One region of the Mycobacterium sp. NGS18 genome, then DNA from elsewhere that is predicted to be linked to it. Evidence: riboswitches for the same ligand, from Rfam matches in the RefSeq annotation. Region 1 holds a riboswitch; each other region holds the start of a gene.
The links. A riboswitch is a leader RNA that binds a small molecule or an ion and turns the genes downstream of it on or off. The one in region 1 is predicted to bind magnesium.
Positions count from the first base shown of each region.

Region 1 (5,698 bases):
GGGCGCCGGGCGGTGTCGCTGCGATACGACGTCGCAAGCCTATGCGAACAGCGGTCGGTGCGCTCCATCATTGCGGCAGTGCCGCCGGTGGGGCCGCCCTCGTCGCCGACGGCACCGGGTGCCAGCCCGGTGGCCCGAAAACGTATCCGAGCCGGTCACGCCACCGGCTAGCGCCGCGCAGATCGGCGATGATCGAGGCGTATTCGTGGATCTGCAGCGTCACGATGTTGAAGGTGCCGACCTGCTTGGTCAGCCCGTAGCGCGGACGAAACCGCTCGGGTGCGAAGGTGCCGAACAGCCGGTCCCAGATGATGAGGATGCCGCCGTAGTTGCGGTCCAGGTACTCCGGGTTCATCCCGTGGTGCACGCGGTGGTGCGACGGGGTGTTGAAGACGAACTCGATGGGTCGCGGCAGCTTGTCGATCCGCTCGGTGTGCACCCAGAACTGGTAGATCAGGTTGACCGAGAACGCGGCGAACACCATCCACGGCGGAATTCCCAAGAGCGGCAACGGGATCCACACCAGGATCTCGCCACTGTTGTTCCACTTCTGCCGCAGCGCGGTGGCCAGGTTGTAGTACTGACTGGAATGGTGCGCCTGGTGAGTGGCCCAGATCAGCCGGATCCGGTGCGCCATCCGGTGGTAGGTGTAGTAGAGCAGGTCGACGCCCAGGATCGCGATCACCCACGTGTACCACTGCTTCGGCGAAAGATGCCAGGGCGCCAGATAGGTGTAGATCGCCGCATAGCCGAACAGCGCGAGCAACTTCCAGCCCGCGGTGGTGGCCACCGACACCAGTCCCATCGAGATACTGGTCCAGGCATCCCTGGCCCGGTAGGACCCGCGTTCGAGGTCTTCCAGCTTGCGGGCGGCAGTCCATTCCAGGGTCAGCAGCAGCAGGAAGAACGGGATGGCGAACAGCACCGGGTCGCGCATCGGCGCGGGCAACACCGACCACACACCAGCGATCCAATCCACCGTGCTCACCTCCGCCTCGATGCCAGCCTAGGCTGCCCTGCCGGTGCTTATTCCGGCGACAGCGACGCCGGGTCCTCGGAGTGCCAGTGCACCGCGTAGACGCCCGGCTGCAGCGACAATTCGCCGACCAGGCGCTCGAGGCGGTCCGGCGCCCTGCTGTCCGCGAGCATGGACGCGGTGAGCGCGATGTTGTCCTCGGCGTCCTTGCCGGTGTGGATCCCGCGCAGCACCAAGTCGTTGCCGGCGGTGTGCTGCACGATCTGGGCGCGCAGGTACTTCTCGGACTTGGGCCGGCAGATCACCTGCACCTGGTAGGGCGACTGCGGTTCGTCCTCCTCGATGTGCTGATCGCGGTCGATGAGCCGGCCCAGCGGTCGCAGCAACAGGTGGGTGCCGACGATCGCGCCGGTGCCGATCACTGCGAACAGCAGGTTCCCGGCCGCCGCCAGCACTCCGACGGCAGCCGAGCACCACAGCGTGGCCGCGGTGTTCAAGCCGCGGACATTGAACCCTTCCCGCAGGATCACTCCGCCGCCGAGGAACCCCACCCCGGACACCACATAGGACGCGACCCGGGTGGAGCTGGTGTCCCCGGCGGTGACGCCGTACAGCACGAACAGCGTTGCACCGGCGGCCACCAGCGCGTTGGTGCGCAACCCCGCCATCCTGGCCCGCCACTGGCGTTCCAGCCCGATCAGCGCGCCGCAGCCCAAGCCGACGGCCAGTCGCAGCGTGAACTCGGCGACGCTCAGCGTCTGCATGAGCTAAACCCTGTCACAGGCCCTAGCCGGCGACTACCGGCCGACCCATCACGGTGGGCTTGAAGCCGTACCGCGGAGCGGCGAAACCGTAGTTGCGGCCCTGCCCGGCGCCGGCCAACGGCACGCCCGGCATACCGGCCGCGCCGGCCTCCGGCGCGTGCGCGGCAACCGTCCAACCGGTGGCGGCCACGGCGCTGCCCGGGGCTGCGGTAGCCGGGATGGACGCCGCCCACGACGGCGGCACCGACAGCGCGCCGACCGTGGACGCGTGGCCCATGGTCGCCGAGGCGGTGCCCAGGCCGCCCAGCCCGGCACCCAGGCCGTGCATTCCGGTGCCGAGTCCGCCGAACCCGCCGAACATCGGCGTGAACGGGTCGATGGCGCCCAAGCCCAGCGGGTCACCCGCGGCGATGGCAGCACCGCGTACCACCGCCATGTCGGCGGCGAAGTTGGAGATCCCGGCCGCACCCATCGGGGAAAACGAGCTGCTCATCAGGTTGGTCAGCGCGTTGCCCAGGTCGCCCGCACTGATGCCTTCGCCTCCGGTGACCGGCGGCGTGGGCGGCTGCACCGGCGCGGCAAGGGACTGCAGCGTCTGCGGCGTGTTCGTAATCGCCTGGGACAGTGTGGATTGCGCATTCGACGACGCCGCGTTACCGGCGGCTTGGGCGACCGCGGCCTGCTGAGCGCCCTGCGACGACGGGTCGGCGACCTCGCGCGGCGAGCTGAACGGTGTCACCTTGGTGGCCGCCGCCGACGCGGCCGCGTAGCCGTACATCGCGGCGGCGTCCTGGGCCCACATCTGGCCGTAGTGGGCCTCGGTGGCCGCGATCGCCGCGGCGTTCTGGCCCAGAAAGTTGGTGGCCACCAACGTCGCGAGCTGGCTGCGGTTCGCCACGATGAGCGGCGGCGGAACCGTCATCGCGTAGGCCGCATCGAATGCCGCGGCTGCCGCCTTGGCCTGTGCCGCAGCCTGTTCCGCCTGAATGGTGGTGGTGCCCATCCAAGCCGCGTAGGGCGCCGCCGCGGCGGCCATCGCGTTGGACGCCGGGCCCATCCAACCCTCGCTGACGAGTCCGTTGATGACCGACTGGTAGGCCGCCTCGGCCGCGGCGAGCTCGGCGGCCATCTTGTCCCAGGCCCCCGCGGCGGCCATCATCGGCCCCGAGCCGGGGCCGGTGTAGATACGAGCTGAGTTGATTTCCGGCGGGAATGCTCCGAAGTCCATGGCATTGCTCCTTTTTGATCGGTGGTTTTTGTCCAGATCGCTGGGCGGTCTTGGCGGGTGTGCAGGCACGGTCGATGGCCCGATGGCGGGCAGCCGGTCATGGCGACATGCCGGAGCTGGGCACGTCGGGAGAATCGCTGCTCGGCGGAAAGACCGAGCTGTCAAGCGATTTCAGGACATGGCGAAGCCTGGCGCTCTCCGCGAACGGAAGGCACGCCAGTCGACGAATTCAGCGCCGGTGCGAATCAGAGGGTGAAAGCGGTACCGAGAGCGAAGGAGACGACCATCGATCTCGGATAGGAACTATCACTCGGACTCAATGTCGCTCTCACCTCCTCTCGGCCAGGGCACGCGCGGGTGCCTGCACGTATGCACACAGAGGTGAATGCGCCCGGCCAGACAGCCGGGCTCCGCACCCCTCTCGTCAGAGCTTCGGCACTGCACGGCGTGTCCTGACCTGCGCAAATTATGCAGGTCCGGAAGCCACTTGGGCTCAACCCTTAATCCGGGAGGAGCTGTCCTGACCCGGGGCGTCTTTCGACGTTCGGGGTCAGTGGCCTGTATCCGTGCAGACGCCTCACCTAACGAGGTGCTTGCCTCACCATAGTGCACCAGGTCGCTGGCAGGGTCAATCGGCCACGGCGCGTCGTCGATCACTTCACGACCACCGGTCCGCGCCGGCACCGAAAACGCTTGTCGTCGAAGCGGAATTAGCGCCCGCGTCAACCCGGTTGTCGATCCGGCCCGGTGGCGTTCTGGCCGTCGCGGTTGACGTGTACGGCGTGCACCCCGGGTTGTTCGGCCAGTTCCTCGAGCAGGCTGTCGAGGCGGCTGGGGTCGACGTGCCAGTGCTGCACCTCAGTCGTGCCGGCCAGCTCGGTGACCAGGCGTTCCAGCCGGCTCTGCGCATGGCCGTTCATCGCCGCGGCGGGACGACTCCGCGGTGCGGCGCCGGTGAGCGCCTGTCCGGCCAGACTCGCCATCGCCAGGTCACCGAACACCCCGGTGGGGATTGCGGCGGCCGGCGCCGCCGCCGACGCGGCAGCCGGCAAGGCGGTGGCCGCCAGCTTGGCCACCGGCGCGGTCGTCACCCAGTTCGGCGGGACACTGAGTCTGCCGATCGTGCCCGCGCGGCCCGCGCCGGCCGAAACCGATGCGGAGCGCAGCGGTGCGGATGCTTCGGCGGCCAGCATCGTTGCGCCGGAACCGAACCCGGCCCGGCCGCCGGTGGCCGCGGCGATGTCGAGGTCGATCGTGAGATTGCGGGAGTACTGGATCAGGCCGTACAGCACCGTCTTGATCGCGTCGTTGAACGGCACAATGCTCTTCGGCAGGATCTCGAAGTAGGAGACCAGCTGCGACAGGGTCGGTGCGGCCGGTGGCGCCGCTTGCGCGGAAGCGAGCCCGTTCAGCGCCTGCGGTAGCGCGGCGATCAACTGCGACAGCTGAGTGTGTCCGCTGCCGGCGGTGGCCGCGGCCACCTGCCCGCTCACGCCGGAGGGGTCGGTGGTGGCCGGCGGTTCGGTGAACGGGGCCAGCGCGGCCGCCGCCGCCGACTGCGCCGCGTAGCCATACATCGCGAGCGCATCCTGCACCCATAGCTGGGCGTATTCGGCGTCCAGCGTCGCGATCGCCGCGCTGTTCTGTCCGAGCACGTTCGTCGCGACGAGCGTCGCCTGCGCGCTGCGGTTCGCCGCGATCACTGGCGGCGGAGCAACGGCCGCATAGGCCTGATCGAAAGCGGCTGCGGCCGCGGTGGCTCGGGCGGCGGTCTGCTCGGCCTGTGCCGCGGTCGCGTGCAGCCAGGTCACGTACGGCGTGACGGCGGCGGCCATCGCCTCCGAGGCCGGTCCGAGCCACGCCTGGTCGCTGAGGGCCGCCAGCACCGACTGGTAGGTCTCGGCGGTCGAACCGGTTTCGGCGGCCAGGCGGCCCCACGCCGTCGCCGCGGCCACCATCGGCCCCGATCCCGGTCCGGAATACAGTCGCCCGGAATTGACTTCCGGTGGCAGTGCTGCGAAATCCATGGCGATCACTCCCGGCCCGGCGGGGGGCCGGTGTCCGGTTCGCCGGTATCGAAGTAGATCTCGTGCACACCGGGCTGCCCGGACACCTCACTCAGCAGGGTTTTGAGCTCGCCCGGCTCGACATGCCAGTGTCGTACCTCGCTGATTCCGGTGAGCCGGCCGACGATTCGCTCGCCGTGCGCGTCCGGCCGGTCGCCACGTTTGCGCCGGCCGGCGCGCCCGGCGGCCACACCGGCCAGACCGGCCTCAGCCATGCCCGCGCCGCGTCCTGCGGGTGCGGCCGCGGCGGCCGCCGATGCGGTGGGCGCCGCAATTACGGTGCTGGTGGCCTCGGGCACCGCGTCGGTCCAGGACGGCGGGACCGCAAGCTTGCCCACCACGCCCGCGTTCCCGGTGCGCGCGGCCACCATCGGCCGGGCACCTCCGGCCGGAGCCGCCGCTTCAGCGCTGCCCGATACCTGTGCACCGGAACCGAACCCGGCCCTGCCGCCGGTCGCCTGGGAGAAGTCGAGGTCGGTGTTGAGATTGCGCGCATACTGCCCCATGCCGTAGAGCACCGATATGTTGGAGTCGTTGGCGGGCAGGATCGTTCGCGCCAACGTCTCGATGTAGGAGGCGGCCTGCGACACCGGGTCGGTGCTCTGCGCCGAGGCCAGCGCTCCGAGCGGAGAGGCCGGGGCACCTCCGGAGCCGGAGAGCCCGC
Region 1 covers NZ_JCALEC010000019.1:37,633-43,330, forward strand. The annotation lists gene AC5Y31_RS21255 (sterol desaturase family protein) at 68-979, opposite strand; gene AC5Y31_RS21260 (MgtC/SapB family protein) at 1,027-1,740, opposite strand; gene AC5Y31_RS21265 (PPE family protein) at 1,763-2,968, opposite strand; M-box (ykoK) riboswitch at 3,378-3,564, opposite strand; gene AC5Y31_RS21270 (PPE family protein) at 3,691-4,995, opposite strand; gene AC5Y31_RS21275 (PPE family protein) at 5,001-5,698, opposite strand, start outside.

Region 2 (5,698 bases), on a different contig from region 1:
CTACAAAGCCCACGTCTACCGGATCTTCAATTTCGCCCGCGCGCTGACACCGGAGAGTCCCGACCGCGACGAGAAGCTCGCGATCGCCGCGGCATTTCACGACCTGGCCGCATTCGACACGATCGACTACCTGGTGCCCTCAATCGAGGCACAAGACGCCTGGCTGCAGAAGACCGGCCGCCAGGCGTGGTCGAACGAGTTGGCGCTCATCATCGCCCAGCATCATCGGCTGGCCGGATACGGTTCCTCCCGCCCGTACGCGCCGCTGGTCGAGGCGATTCGCCGGGCCGACCTCGTCGACGTGAGCCAGGGCCTGATCAGGTTCGGCCTGCCGCGCTCCTACGTCAGCGAGGTGCGCGGCACCTTCGACGCCGGCGTCTTCTTCAAGCGGGTGATCCCCTCGGGCGTGGTGCGGGCGGCCCGCCGATTGCAGCAGCCCGGGTTCTTGCGTCCCGGCAACGCCCTGGTGCGCTCGGGCCACGCCGGACAAGATCGCTGACGACGGTTACCCTTCCCCTGTGAGGCGAGCGGTTTCCCGGCGCGAAGTCCTGCGGTACACCGCGCTGCTCGCGCCGGCACTGGCCGTCCCCGGCTCCCTCGGGGCAATGATCGGCACCCCGACAGCGGCGGCCGAAGGTGTGCAGCTCATCGACTTCGCCGACCGGCTGGTTCAGCCAGAGCAGATCAAAGCGGCCGGCTTCGCCGGAGCCCTGGTCTATGTTTCGGAGCTGCGGCCGGGCGCCACTTTCGATTTCAAGCCGGTCACCCGCGACTATGCAGACCGGCTCCGAGCCGCCGGCCTGCAGGTCGTCAGCTGCTACCAGTACGGCAAACCCGGATGGGCGAACTCCCCGTCGGACTTCACCGGCGGCTACGACGGGGGAGTGGCCGACGCCCGCACCGCGCTCCGGCTGCACAACGCCGCCGGAGGCCCCGACTCAGCGCCGATCTTCTTCAGTGTCGACGAAGACATCGACGCCAAGGCATGGAAAGGCCAAGCGGTGCAGTGGTTTCGCGGCATCAACTCGGTGTTGGGCGCGGCGCGCACGGGAATCTACGGCGGCGCCCGCCAGCTCGGGTGGGCGATCGCCGATGGTGTCATCGGGCACTCGACCAGCCCGGGCCACCGGTGGGCATGGCAGACCAAGGCGTGGTCGGGCGGTGATCGCGAACCGGCGGCCGTGCTCTTCCAGCGAGAAGTCGTCACCGCAACCGACCCGGGCTTCATGATCGACGACATCCACGTCGACGTGGATGACGTCCTGGCACCCGACTTCGGCCAGTGGGATCGGTTTCGCTGATCATGAGTGACAAGCCCTGGGACGTAGCGCGGGTGGCGCGCTGGTCCGGCACGGTCGGATTCATCGTTCCCGCGCTCACGCTGGTGGTGTATCCGATCTGGTCGTTCCCGGGTACCCAGACGCTGGCCACCGACGTGGCGCAGTGGACCGTGGTTCACCACGATCGACTGGTCGTGACGATGCTGCTCAATACGGTCGGCGTGACGATCTGGCTGGTGTTCGGTGCGGCGGTGTGGACGTATCTGCGTGACCGCCTTCCGGTGCGCTCGATGCTTCCACTGTGCTTCGCCGCCGGTTTCGTCGGCTGCGTGACGCTGCTGCTGAGCGGCTTCACCGCGTTCGATCTGCTGCTCTATCGGCAGAACCACAGCCCGGAGATAGCGGGACTGCTCTACGACCTGGCCTTTGGGCTGCTGGCCATGTCGGGAATGCCCACCGTGGTGGCGCTGGGGGCATTCGCCGTCGCGGTGTATACCCACCGGGTGCTGCCGCGGTACACCGCCCACCTCGCGCTGGCCGCCGCCGTGGTGCATCCGCTGCTCCTGCTGGCGTTCATCGTCGACGACGGACCGCTGTCGCTGGAGGGTTTTTCGATCACCGGGATGCCGGGCTTGTTGTTCGCCTGGATTCTCGGCACAGCGCTGGCGATGCCACGCAGGCCATAGTGACCAAGGCGGCCATATCGCCTCCGCTGCGCACGCCAGAGCCGCTCCGATGTAGCTACCCGACCACGACCGGACGCGGCATCACGGTGGGTTTGACGCCATAGCGCGGCGTGCCGAGCCCGAAGCTGCCGCTACGTCCGCCACCAGGCATCGGCGGCGGCATGGCGGTCATTGCCCTGCTCTCCGGGGCGACCGTCCAGCCACTGCCCGTTCCGGCCGTCGGCGCAGCTGCCGGGACGGCGGTCGCCCAGTTCGCTGGTGCGGACAAGGATCCGACCAGGGTTGCTCGGCCCACTCCGGCCGACACCGTCGAGCCTGTGCCGCCGACCGCAGCTCCGGCAGCGCGGCCGGCGGCCTCGGTCGACGCCAATGTCATACCTGGCGCGGAGCTGAGCCCGCCCCCAGTGAGGGCGGCTGTGCCGCCCTCCATCCCGCGGGCCAAAAACCCGAGCGTGGCCAGACCCGCGAAGCCCTCGAGGTTCCCGCCCGGGTCGAAGATCCCGGTTGCGGCGATCGTGTTCCACAGCTGCGCGTTGATATTCAGGCCCGAGCCGTCGTCATGGCCCCAGGTTCCGTCGAAGAGGCCGTCGAAGAACTTCGTCCAATGCCAATCCGGGTCCGTCGGCCTCGTGCCCTCGGCCGGCGACGCCATGCTGCGCAGTGCGCCGGGCACCTGGTCGTGCGCACCGGTGTCGGCGGGCAGGGCGCCCGAACTGCCCTGCTCTTCCGGACTGGTGGTCTCCGGCGCTACCGCGAACGGGATCAATTGGGTGGCAGTGGCTGAAGCGGCGGCGTAGCTGTACATCGCGACGGCGTCCTGCGCCCACATCTGCGCGTAGCGGGCTTCGGTCGCCGCGATCGCCGGCGTGTTCTGCCCCAAAGCGTTGGTCTTGACCAATGCCGCCAACATCACCCGATTGTCCGCGATCGCCGGCGGCGGCACCGTCATGGCGTAGGCCGACGCGTAGGCGTCGGCGGCGGCGTAGGCCTGTGCCGCGGTCTGCTCTGCTTGTTCGGCGGTGACGCTCATCCAGCTGATGTAGGGCTCGGCGGCCGCAGTCATCGCCGACGCCGACGGACCCCACCAGCCTTGGCTGACCAGACTCGCTACCGCCCATTCGAAAGATATCGCCGCAGAACGCAATTCCGCAGCCAGTAGGTTCCAGGCCCCTGCGGCGGACAGCAGCGGCCCGGCACCGGGACCGGCGTACATGCGGGCGGAATTGATTTCCGGGGGAACTGCTCCGTAATCCATCATCAGAACACCTTTCACCAGATCGAGATGACGTTGGCAGCGTCGGTCGCTGCATAGGACTGCGCGCTGCGCTGCAGCGTGGTCACGAACATCTCGTGCACCACTGCGGCACGCTTGCTGATCGCCTGGTACGTCTGTGCATGTCGGGCGAATTGTGCGGCGGTCAGGGCAGAGACCTCGTCGGCGGCCGCCGGGACCACCCCGGTCGTCGGGCCGGCGGCAGCCACGCTCTGCGCGGCCACGGCGTCGCCGATGCCGCGCAGATCGGCCGCTGTAGCGGTCAGCTCGTCGGGAAGTGCGGACACGAAAGACATCAAAACTCCTTTAAGAATCGCGAATTGCAATGCCGCGTGGCGAGATTCGCGCGCGGAAGACGCGCTCAGGCCAGTGGGCGGACAGCGCGGGAGGGGGAGGGGCCAACCGATTCAGAAAGCGAAAGCGGCGCCGCGAACGGGTTCGAACGAAGTGATCGCCGAACTCGGATAAGGACTATCGCTCGGACTCAATGTCGCTCTCACCTCCTCACGGCCAGGGCACACGGGGATGCCGGCACGGCGTGCACATCAGGGAGAGCCGGGCCGACAGAACAGCCGGGCGGCACCCCTCTCGTCAGAGTTTCAGCACTGCACGGCGTATCCGGCCAGAATCCGGAAGCCACTTGGGCTCAACCCTTAAGCCGGGAGGAGCTGTCCTGACCCTGGGCGTCTCTCGACGTTGGAGGTCAGTGGCCTGTATCCGTACAGACGCCTCGCCTAACGAGGTGCGTTCGCCGCCATGGTGGCAGCAACGGTGGGCGGAGTCAACTCGACCGGCGTGCCGCTCCTGTCGCACCGGCGCGATCGCGACGCGGAAATCGGCTGGAAGTCAGCGCATTTCGCAGAGAAACGTCACGCGAGGCCGACGCGGACGCCGGTCCGATGCAGTGACAGTCGAAATACGCTGGCTGTCAGCTGCATTCATCACGGCAGGGTTGTCTGTGAGAGGCGCGCCGTTGAGTCAGCGTAGAACTCGCTGTGCGCGGCGTGGCAGTGCGCTATGCGCCGGTAACGGGCAGCCGGGCGTCCCGCCAGGGCGCCAACAGCAGCTCGCAGGCGCGGCGCATGTCGGCCTCGGCCTGCGCGGGTGTGGTCTCGCCCATCACCGCCCACGACAGGATGCCGTAGGCGCACTGCTCGACCAGCAGCGCGAGCTGGGTGTCCTCCGCCGTCGGCTCAGTGATCCCGGCAACGGACACGATGGTGCCGCGCAGGTTGAAGTCGCCGCTGGCGGCGGACTCCGCCCGCCGGGCGTTGACCGAGGTGATCATCGCCCGGGCCAGCAGCGGCCGGGCCAGCATGCCGCGGCAGACGCCGGCCATGAGTTCGGTGACATCGGCGGCCGGACACCTCGTGGGCGGCCCGGGTGGTTTGACGGCGCGGGTGTAGTGCAGCAGCAGTGCCGAGAACAGATGATGCTTCGTCGGGTAGTAGCGGTAGACCGTGGTGATCGATACCGCCGATTGGTCCGCCACGTCCTGCATCCGGACGCCTTCCAGCCCGTCGCGGGCACCGAGCCGGGCAGCGGTGGCAAGGATCCGGTCGCAGCGCTGCCGCTGCGCGGCTGTCCGGGGAGTTGCCGGCTCGCGGTCACTCGGGGGCCGGGGCATCGGGGCCTCGCGCCGCAGACGGCGTGCCGCGCAGCAGCTTCTGCATCATCCGGTGGGAAGTGAGGACGGCTTCGGCCCGATCCGATCCGGCGTGTAGTGCCGGGTTGTCGGCGTGGGCAGCGACGACGTGCACCGGGCCGTGGGGGAGCTGCATGAGACCTTCACGGGCCACGTCCGCGGGATCGGACACCCGCATCCCGGGAATGTCGAAGTTCAGCCCGACCCGCTGCATGGCCGGGGTCTTGGTGACGCCGAGCACGAGTTCGAGAACGTGCACGTTGTACTGACGCAGTTCCAGCCACAGGCCCTCGGCATAGATCCGGGTGAACGCTTTCACGCCGCCGTACACGGTGTGCCGCGCCGAGCCCAGATAACCGGTGAGCGAGCCGATCAGCAGTACGCCGCCGCGGCGCCGAGCGCGCATCGAGCCGGCGAAGTGATAGATCAGCGCCAGCGGCGTCGTCACGTTCAGATCGATCACCTGGTGGAAGGCTGCCAGGTCGCCGTCGAGGAACTCCGCGCTGTGGGTGTTGGCGCCCGCGTTGTAGATCAGCAGCCCGACCTCGAGATCCACTGTGACCGCAATGATCTGCGCGACGCTGTCGGCCCGCGACAGATCCAGGGCCAGTTCGCGGACGTCCACGCCGAGCTCCCGGCAGCGATCAGCGGTGTCGCGCAGCGGTGCCGGCTTGCGCGCGATCAGGACCAGGTTGATCCCCGCACGGGCCAGCAACAGGGCGAACTCCGCACCGACGCCTTCGGAGCCTCCTGCGATCACTGCCCAGGGCCCGTACTGCGGCCCCCAGTCCGGGTGGTCACCGCTGGACAACAG
Region 2 covers NZ_JCALEC010000018.1:6,839-12,536, reverse strand. The annotation lists gene AC5Y31_RS20910 (HD family phosphohydrolase) at 1-499, shown strand, start outside; gene AC5Y31_RS20905 (DUF1906 domain-containing protein) at 564-1,301, shown strand; gene AC5Y31_RS20900 (hypothetical protein) at 1,304-1,966, shown strand; gene AC5Y31_RS20895 (PPE family protein) at 2,022-3,221, opposite strand; gene AC5Y31_RS20890 (PE family protein) at 3,236-3,535, opposite strand; M-box (ykoK) riboswitch at 3,816-3,988, opposite strand; gene AC5Y31_RS20885 (TetR/AcrR family transcriptional regulator) at 4,255-4,866, opposite strand; gene AC5Y31_RS20880 (SDR family NAD(P)-dependent oxidoreductase) at 4,847-5,695, opposite strand.
Region 2: it holds a riboswitch for magnesium, as region 1 does, so the genes downstream of both, AC5Y31_RS20890 (PE family protein) here and AC5Y31_RS21265 (PPE family protein) in region 1, are expected to answer to the same signal.

Region 3 (5,698 bases), on a different contig from region 1:
CTGCTGGCCACCATCAACGGCTCGATCGTGCTGATCTCGCTGCCGGCGATCTTTCGCGGCATCGGGCTGAACCCGCTGGACCCGGCAAACGTCAGCTATCTGCTGTGGATGCTGATGGGCTACCTGCTGGTCGGGGCGGTGCTGGTGGTCTTCTTCGGCCGGCTCGGCGACATGTTCGGCCGAGTGCGCATCTACAACGCCGGCTTCGTGGTGTTCACGGTCGCGGCGATCGCACTGTCGATCGACCCGTTCGACCTGGGCGCCGGCGCGCAGTGGCTGATCGGCTGGCGCGTGGTGCAAGGAGTCGGCGGGGCGATGCTGTTCGCGTCGTCGTCGGCGATCCTCACCGATGCCTTCCCGGCTAATCAGCGCGGCATGGCACTGGGCGTCAACCAGGTGGCGGCGGTCGCCGGGTCCTTCGTCGGCCTGCTGCTCGGCGGGCTGCTCTCGGAATGGGATTGGCGGGCGGTGTTCTGGGCCGGCGTGCCGATCGGGGTGCTGGGCACCATCTGGTCGGTGCGCTCGCTGCACGAACTCGGGGAGCGGGCACCGGCCAAGCTGGACTGGGCCGGCACCGTGACGCTGGGACTGGGCCTGACCGTGCTGCTGACCGCGATCACCTACAGCATTCAGCCGCATGGGAATTCGCCCACCAGCTGGACCAGCCCCGCCGTGCTGGGCGCGCTGGCGCTGGGGGTGGCGCTGCTGGTGCTGTTCTGTGTCATCGAACTGCGGGTGGCCGCGCCGCTGCTCGATGTGCGGCTGTTTTTGATCCCGGCCTTCGGCATGGCCAACGTGGCGGGCCTGATGTCGGCGATCGGGCGCGGCGGGCTGCAGTTCATGCTGATCATCTGGCTGCAGGGCATCTGGTTGCCGTTGCACGGCTACAGCTTCGAATCCACCCCGCTGTGGTCGGGGATCTATCTGCTGCCGATGACGGCCGGGTTCCTGTTGGCCGGGCCGGTGGCCGGGTCGCTGTCGGACCGGCACGGCGCCCGGCCGTTCGCGGTCGGCGGCATGGTGCTGATGGCGGCGACGTTCGTGGCGCTGGTCATGCTGCCGGTCGACTTCGACTATCGGATGTTCGCGGCGCTGGTGTTCCTCAACGGGCTGGGCGGTGGGATCTTCACCGCGCCCAACAGCGCCGTGGTCATGTCCAGCGTCCCGGCCGATCAGCGCGGGGCGGCGTCGGGCGTGCGGGCCACGTTCTTCAACGCCGGCACGTCGCTGTCGATCGGCGTCTTCTTCTCGCTGATGGTGATCGGTCTGGCCAACACGCTGCCCGCGGCGATGGGCGCCGGGCTGCAGCAGCAGGGCGTGTCGGCCGCGGTGGCCGACCAGGTGGCCGCCACGCCACCGGTGGGCAGCCTGTTCGCGGCGTTTCTGGGCTACAACCCGATCGCCGAGTTGTTGGGGCCCTCCGGCGCCCTGAACCATCCCGGCGTCGACGCCCAGGCGCTGACCGGGCAGAGCTTCTTCCCCCAGCTCATCTCCGGGCCGTTCCACACCGGGCTGGAGGTGGTGTTCGCCGCCGCCGCGGTGATGATGGTGCTCGGCGCGCTGACCTCCTGGCTGGCGCCGGGGCGGTATGCGATCGAGCCGGTGAATGTGTCCGACCGCGCGGCGGCGTGAATGCTCGCGGCACAAGCGCATTTGGGCAGGTCAGGTGTGTCCGACACGCCCGAAATTCGGGGAGTTGACCCGGGCTCGCGCGTGATGCACTATGGACCACGCAAGCACCTCGTTAGGTGAGGCGTCTGCACGGACACAGGCCACTGACCCCGAACGTCGAAAGACGCCCCGGGTCAGGACAGCTCCTCCCGGCTTAAGGGTTGAGCCCAAGTGGCTTCCAGAGATGGACACGCCGTGCAGTGCCAAAGCTCTGACGAGAGGGGTGCGGTCTCCCGACAGTCGTCGGGGCTGCCTCCACGAGCATGCGGTGAAAACCGGCACGCCAGCGCGTGTCCGCGACCGAGAGGAGGTGAGGGACGAATGAGTTCCGGTGATAGTCCGAGCCGATATCTGACGTCTGTTCCGTCCCCATCCGAACGGTCGCATACCGCCTCCAGCTGAGCAAAAATCCTGAGCTCCTCGCTGGGCGCGTAGCACCGTTACGCGACTAGGAGGCCATCATCATGGTTGCAATCGCTTACACCGACATCACGGCTCCGGCCCCGCGTGTCATCAGCACGCCGACCAAGCTGGACGCCCGCCGGAGCGCGCCCGCCGCGCCTGCCTCAGACCCGGTGGTCGACATGGCCACCCGGCTGCTCAGCGGTCCGCTGAACCAGATGTACGCACTCCTGTGGCGCGTCGGGGTGCTGACCGTCAACAACTGAGGTCGCGCTAGACGTCTTCTAACGCCTCGCCGAGTTGCTCGAGCACGTCGCTGCGGTGGTTGTTGGCCAGAATGTGGCCGGCGGCCACCGCAACGGCAACCGGCCAGTCGATGATCTCGAAGGCGGCCAGCAGCGCCAGCCCCCCGTAGTAGGCCAACTGCTCGGGACGCGGCACCGTCACCTTTCCGACCAGCGGCAACTCGACCGCGAAGCCCTCCGCCTCGCGGATATGGGCCACCGCTTCTTTTTGCGATGTGCTGCGCCGCGGCTTGTCCGCCATCATGAGCCTCCTGGTGGCGACGGGTCGCCGGATGATCGGGCCGCGGCCGTTCCGCGACGAGAGCCGGTGTCCCCATTGTGCACAAGCCGCAGGTGCGGCGCGGGGTGGCCGTTGGACGCCGCGGTGCCGTCCGGCCGGCGCGGCCCCGGAACGATGAACTCTCTGGGCTTGTCCGCGATGTCCTGCCAACCGGACACCAGCTTGGGTACCACGGCCGCACCGACGGTGGCGACCGTCGCCGTACCCAATGCCTGGGCCCAGCCCAGCGGGCCCAGCGGGGTGCAGCCCAGCAGCTGACTGACACCGGGAATGGTGATCAACGTTCCCATCGCGCCGAGCGATCCGACCGCGGTGAGCACCACCAGCGGGTCGTGGGAGTCCAGCAGCGTCTGGCCGAGCTGGGCCGCCACCAGCGACACCAGGGCGACGGTCGACGCCCGCTGCTGTCGCCCGGTGACCGACGCCAGTGCCCAGGCACCGACCGCCGACGACGCCGTGGTCACGCCGCGCACGGCGACCGCGCGCCACAGCGCGTCGGGATCCGGCCCGCGAGCCGCCGACGCGGCGGAGTCACTGAGCTCGCTGACCGCCAGCGCGGTGGCCGGCAGCGCATCGGTGAGCATGTTCACCAGCAGCAGCTGGCGGGCGTTCAACGGCGAGCGGCCGGTGATCGCACTGCCGATGATCGCGAACGCCACCTCGCCGGCGTTGCCGCCCAACAGCACCGCCACCGCTGCCTGCACCCGCTGCCACAGTTCGCGGCCCTCGTCCAGCGCGTCCAGCAGCGCATGCACCCTGCCGCCGACCAGCACCACGTCCGCGGCGGTGCTCGCCGATTCGCTGCCGTGCGCGACGACGGCGAGGCCCACGGTGGCCGCCCGGATCGCGGCCGCGTCATTGGCGCCGTCGCCGACCATCGCCGACACCTTGCCGGTGCGCTCCAGGGTCTGGACGACCTGAACCTTGTTCTCCGGTGACATCCGGGCGAACACCACCTTCTCGGCCACCGCTTGCTCTTGACCCTTGCGCGACAACGCATCCCAGTCGGCGCCGCTGATCACCTGGTCGGCGCTGACGGCCAGGCCCATCTCCCGGGCGATCGCGGTGGCGGTGACCGGGTGGTCGCCGGTGATCAGCCGCACCGGGATCCCGCGGCGGTCCAGCTCGGCCAGCAGATCGGCGGCTTCCGGGCGCGGGGTGTCGGCGATACCCAGCAGGCCGACGAAAGTCAGTCCGGCACCGCAGAATTCGGCGATGTCCTCGGGATCCGGGTCGTCGCCGAGGGCGGCCACCTGTTCGGGGGACAGGTGCCGGCGGGCGACCGCGATCACCCGCAGGCCTTCGCCGGCCATCTCCAGCACAGTTCGGCGGATCGCCGGGTCTCCGCCGCAGGCGGGCCCGACCACCTCGGGGGCGCCCTTGACCGACAGCTCGGCGCCGTCGACCGACGCCGAGTAACTGCGGCCGGACCGGAACGGCAGGTGGGCGACTTCCCCACGATCGGGATCGACCACCTCTGCGGCTACCGCGGCCTCGACGATGGCGGCGTCGGTGGCGTGCACCTGGCGGCCGTTGGTCGCCGGCGCGGCCTGCGCCGCGAACCTCAGTACCTGGTCGGGCGAGTAGCCCGGTGCGGGTTTCACCTCGGTCACCCGCAGCCGGTTCTGGCTCAGCGTCCCGGTCTTGTCGAAGCACACCACGTCGACGCGGCCCAGCGCCTCGACCGAACGTGGAACCCGCACCAGCACACCGGATTTGGTCAATCGGCGCGCCGACGCCTGCTGGGCGAGGGTCGCCACCAGCGGCAGCCCTTCCGGGATCGCCGCGACGGCGATCGCGATGCCGGAGGCCACCGACTGGCGCAGCCCGGTGCGCCGGAGCATGCCCAGCCCGGTCACCAGCGCACCGCCGGCCAGGCTGATCCGCCACGCCTTGCTGGTCAGCAGGCTCAGCTGGTGCTGCAGGCCGACCGCGGACTGCTCACCGGCGACCAGGTCGGCGGCCCGGCGACTGTAGGTGTCGGCGCCGGCCGCGGTCACCAGCGCCAGCGCCGTGCCGGTGATGACGGTGGTGCCGGCGTAGACCATGCACTCGCGGTCGGCCAGATCCGCGCCGGGGGTGGCCTCGACCTGCTTGACCACCGACAGGGATTCGCCGGTCAGCGAGGACTCGTCGACTTCCAGGTCGTCGGCGTCGATCAGGCGGCCGTCGGCGGGCACCACCTCGTGGGACCGGACCTCGATCAGCTCGCCGGGGCGCAGTTCTTCGGCGTTCACGTCGCAGTAGGTCCGGTCGTCGGCCGTGGCGCCCAGGATCACCTTGCGGGCCGGGGCCACCTGCTCATTGAGCAGGACGTTGAGCCGGCGTTCGGCCACCAGTCGCTGCGCGGCGGCCAGCACCGCGTTGCCGCTGACCACCGAGCCGACCAGGATCGCGTCGACCGGTGAGCCCAGCACCGCGCTGGCCGCGGCCCCCAGCGCCAGCACCGGGGTGATCGGGTCGGACAGTTCACTGCGCACCGCCTGGGCGAACTGCCAGAACAGTTTCGGCGGTGCGGTGCGCTGGGCGCCGCGGCGGGCCAGGTCGACGGCCGCCAGTGCGGCCGCCGCCGCGGGTGCGTGGTGGCTCTCGGTCGGCATCTCCTGGTCCGGCGGCGGAAGCACCGCCCGCACCTGATCGATCGACATGGCGTGCCACTCGTGCACCGCGGCCGGCCGCGGCATCGCGGCGTCCACCGCGCGCCGGGCCAGCCAGTAACCGGAAAGCGCGCCGGCCGCGGCGCCGGTGGTCACCGGACCGGGACCGCGGCCACGCACCCCGGGCAGCATCAGCAGCGCACCCAATGTCGAAGCGCCGGTGGCGATCTCGACACCACGGCGACTGGCGGAGCGGGCCGCCGGCAACGCGTGCAGCATCCGCCACGCCGCGGCCAGGTCGGTCAGCAACACGTCGGCGCACCACGGCGGGCTGCCCTGCCCCGCCAGCATGCCCAGTGCCACGTCGGCCGCGGCGAGCGCGTCGACCGCGGCCGTCGAGAGCACCGCAACGTCGTGACCGTCGGCTTGGTAGGCCCTCGCCG
Region 3 covers NZ_JCALEC010000016.1:2,850-8,547, reverse strand. The annotation lists gene AC5Y31_RS20435 (MFS transporter) at 1-1,632, shown strand, start outside; M-box (ykoK) riboswitch at 1,734-1,901, shown strand; gene AC5Y31_RS20430 (Rv1535 family protein) at 2,136-2,339, shown strand; gene AC5Y31_RS20425 (hypothetical protein) at 2,347-2,622, opposite strand; gene AC5Y31_RS20420 (cation-translocating P-type ATPase) at 2,619-5,698, opposite strand, start outside.
Region 3: it holds a riboswitch for magnesium, as region 1 does, so the genes downstream of both, AC5Y31_RS20430 (Rv1535 family protein) here and AC5Y31_RS21265 (PPE family protein) in region 1, are expected to answer to the same signal.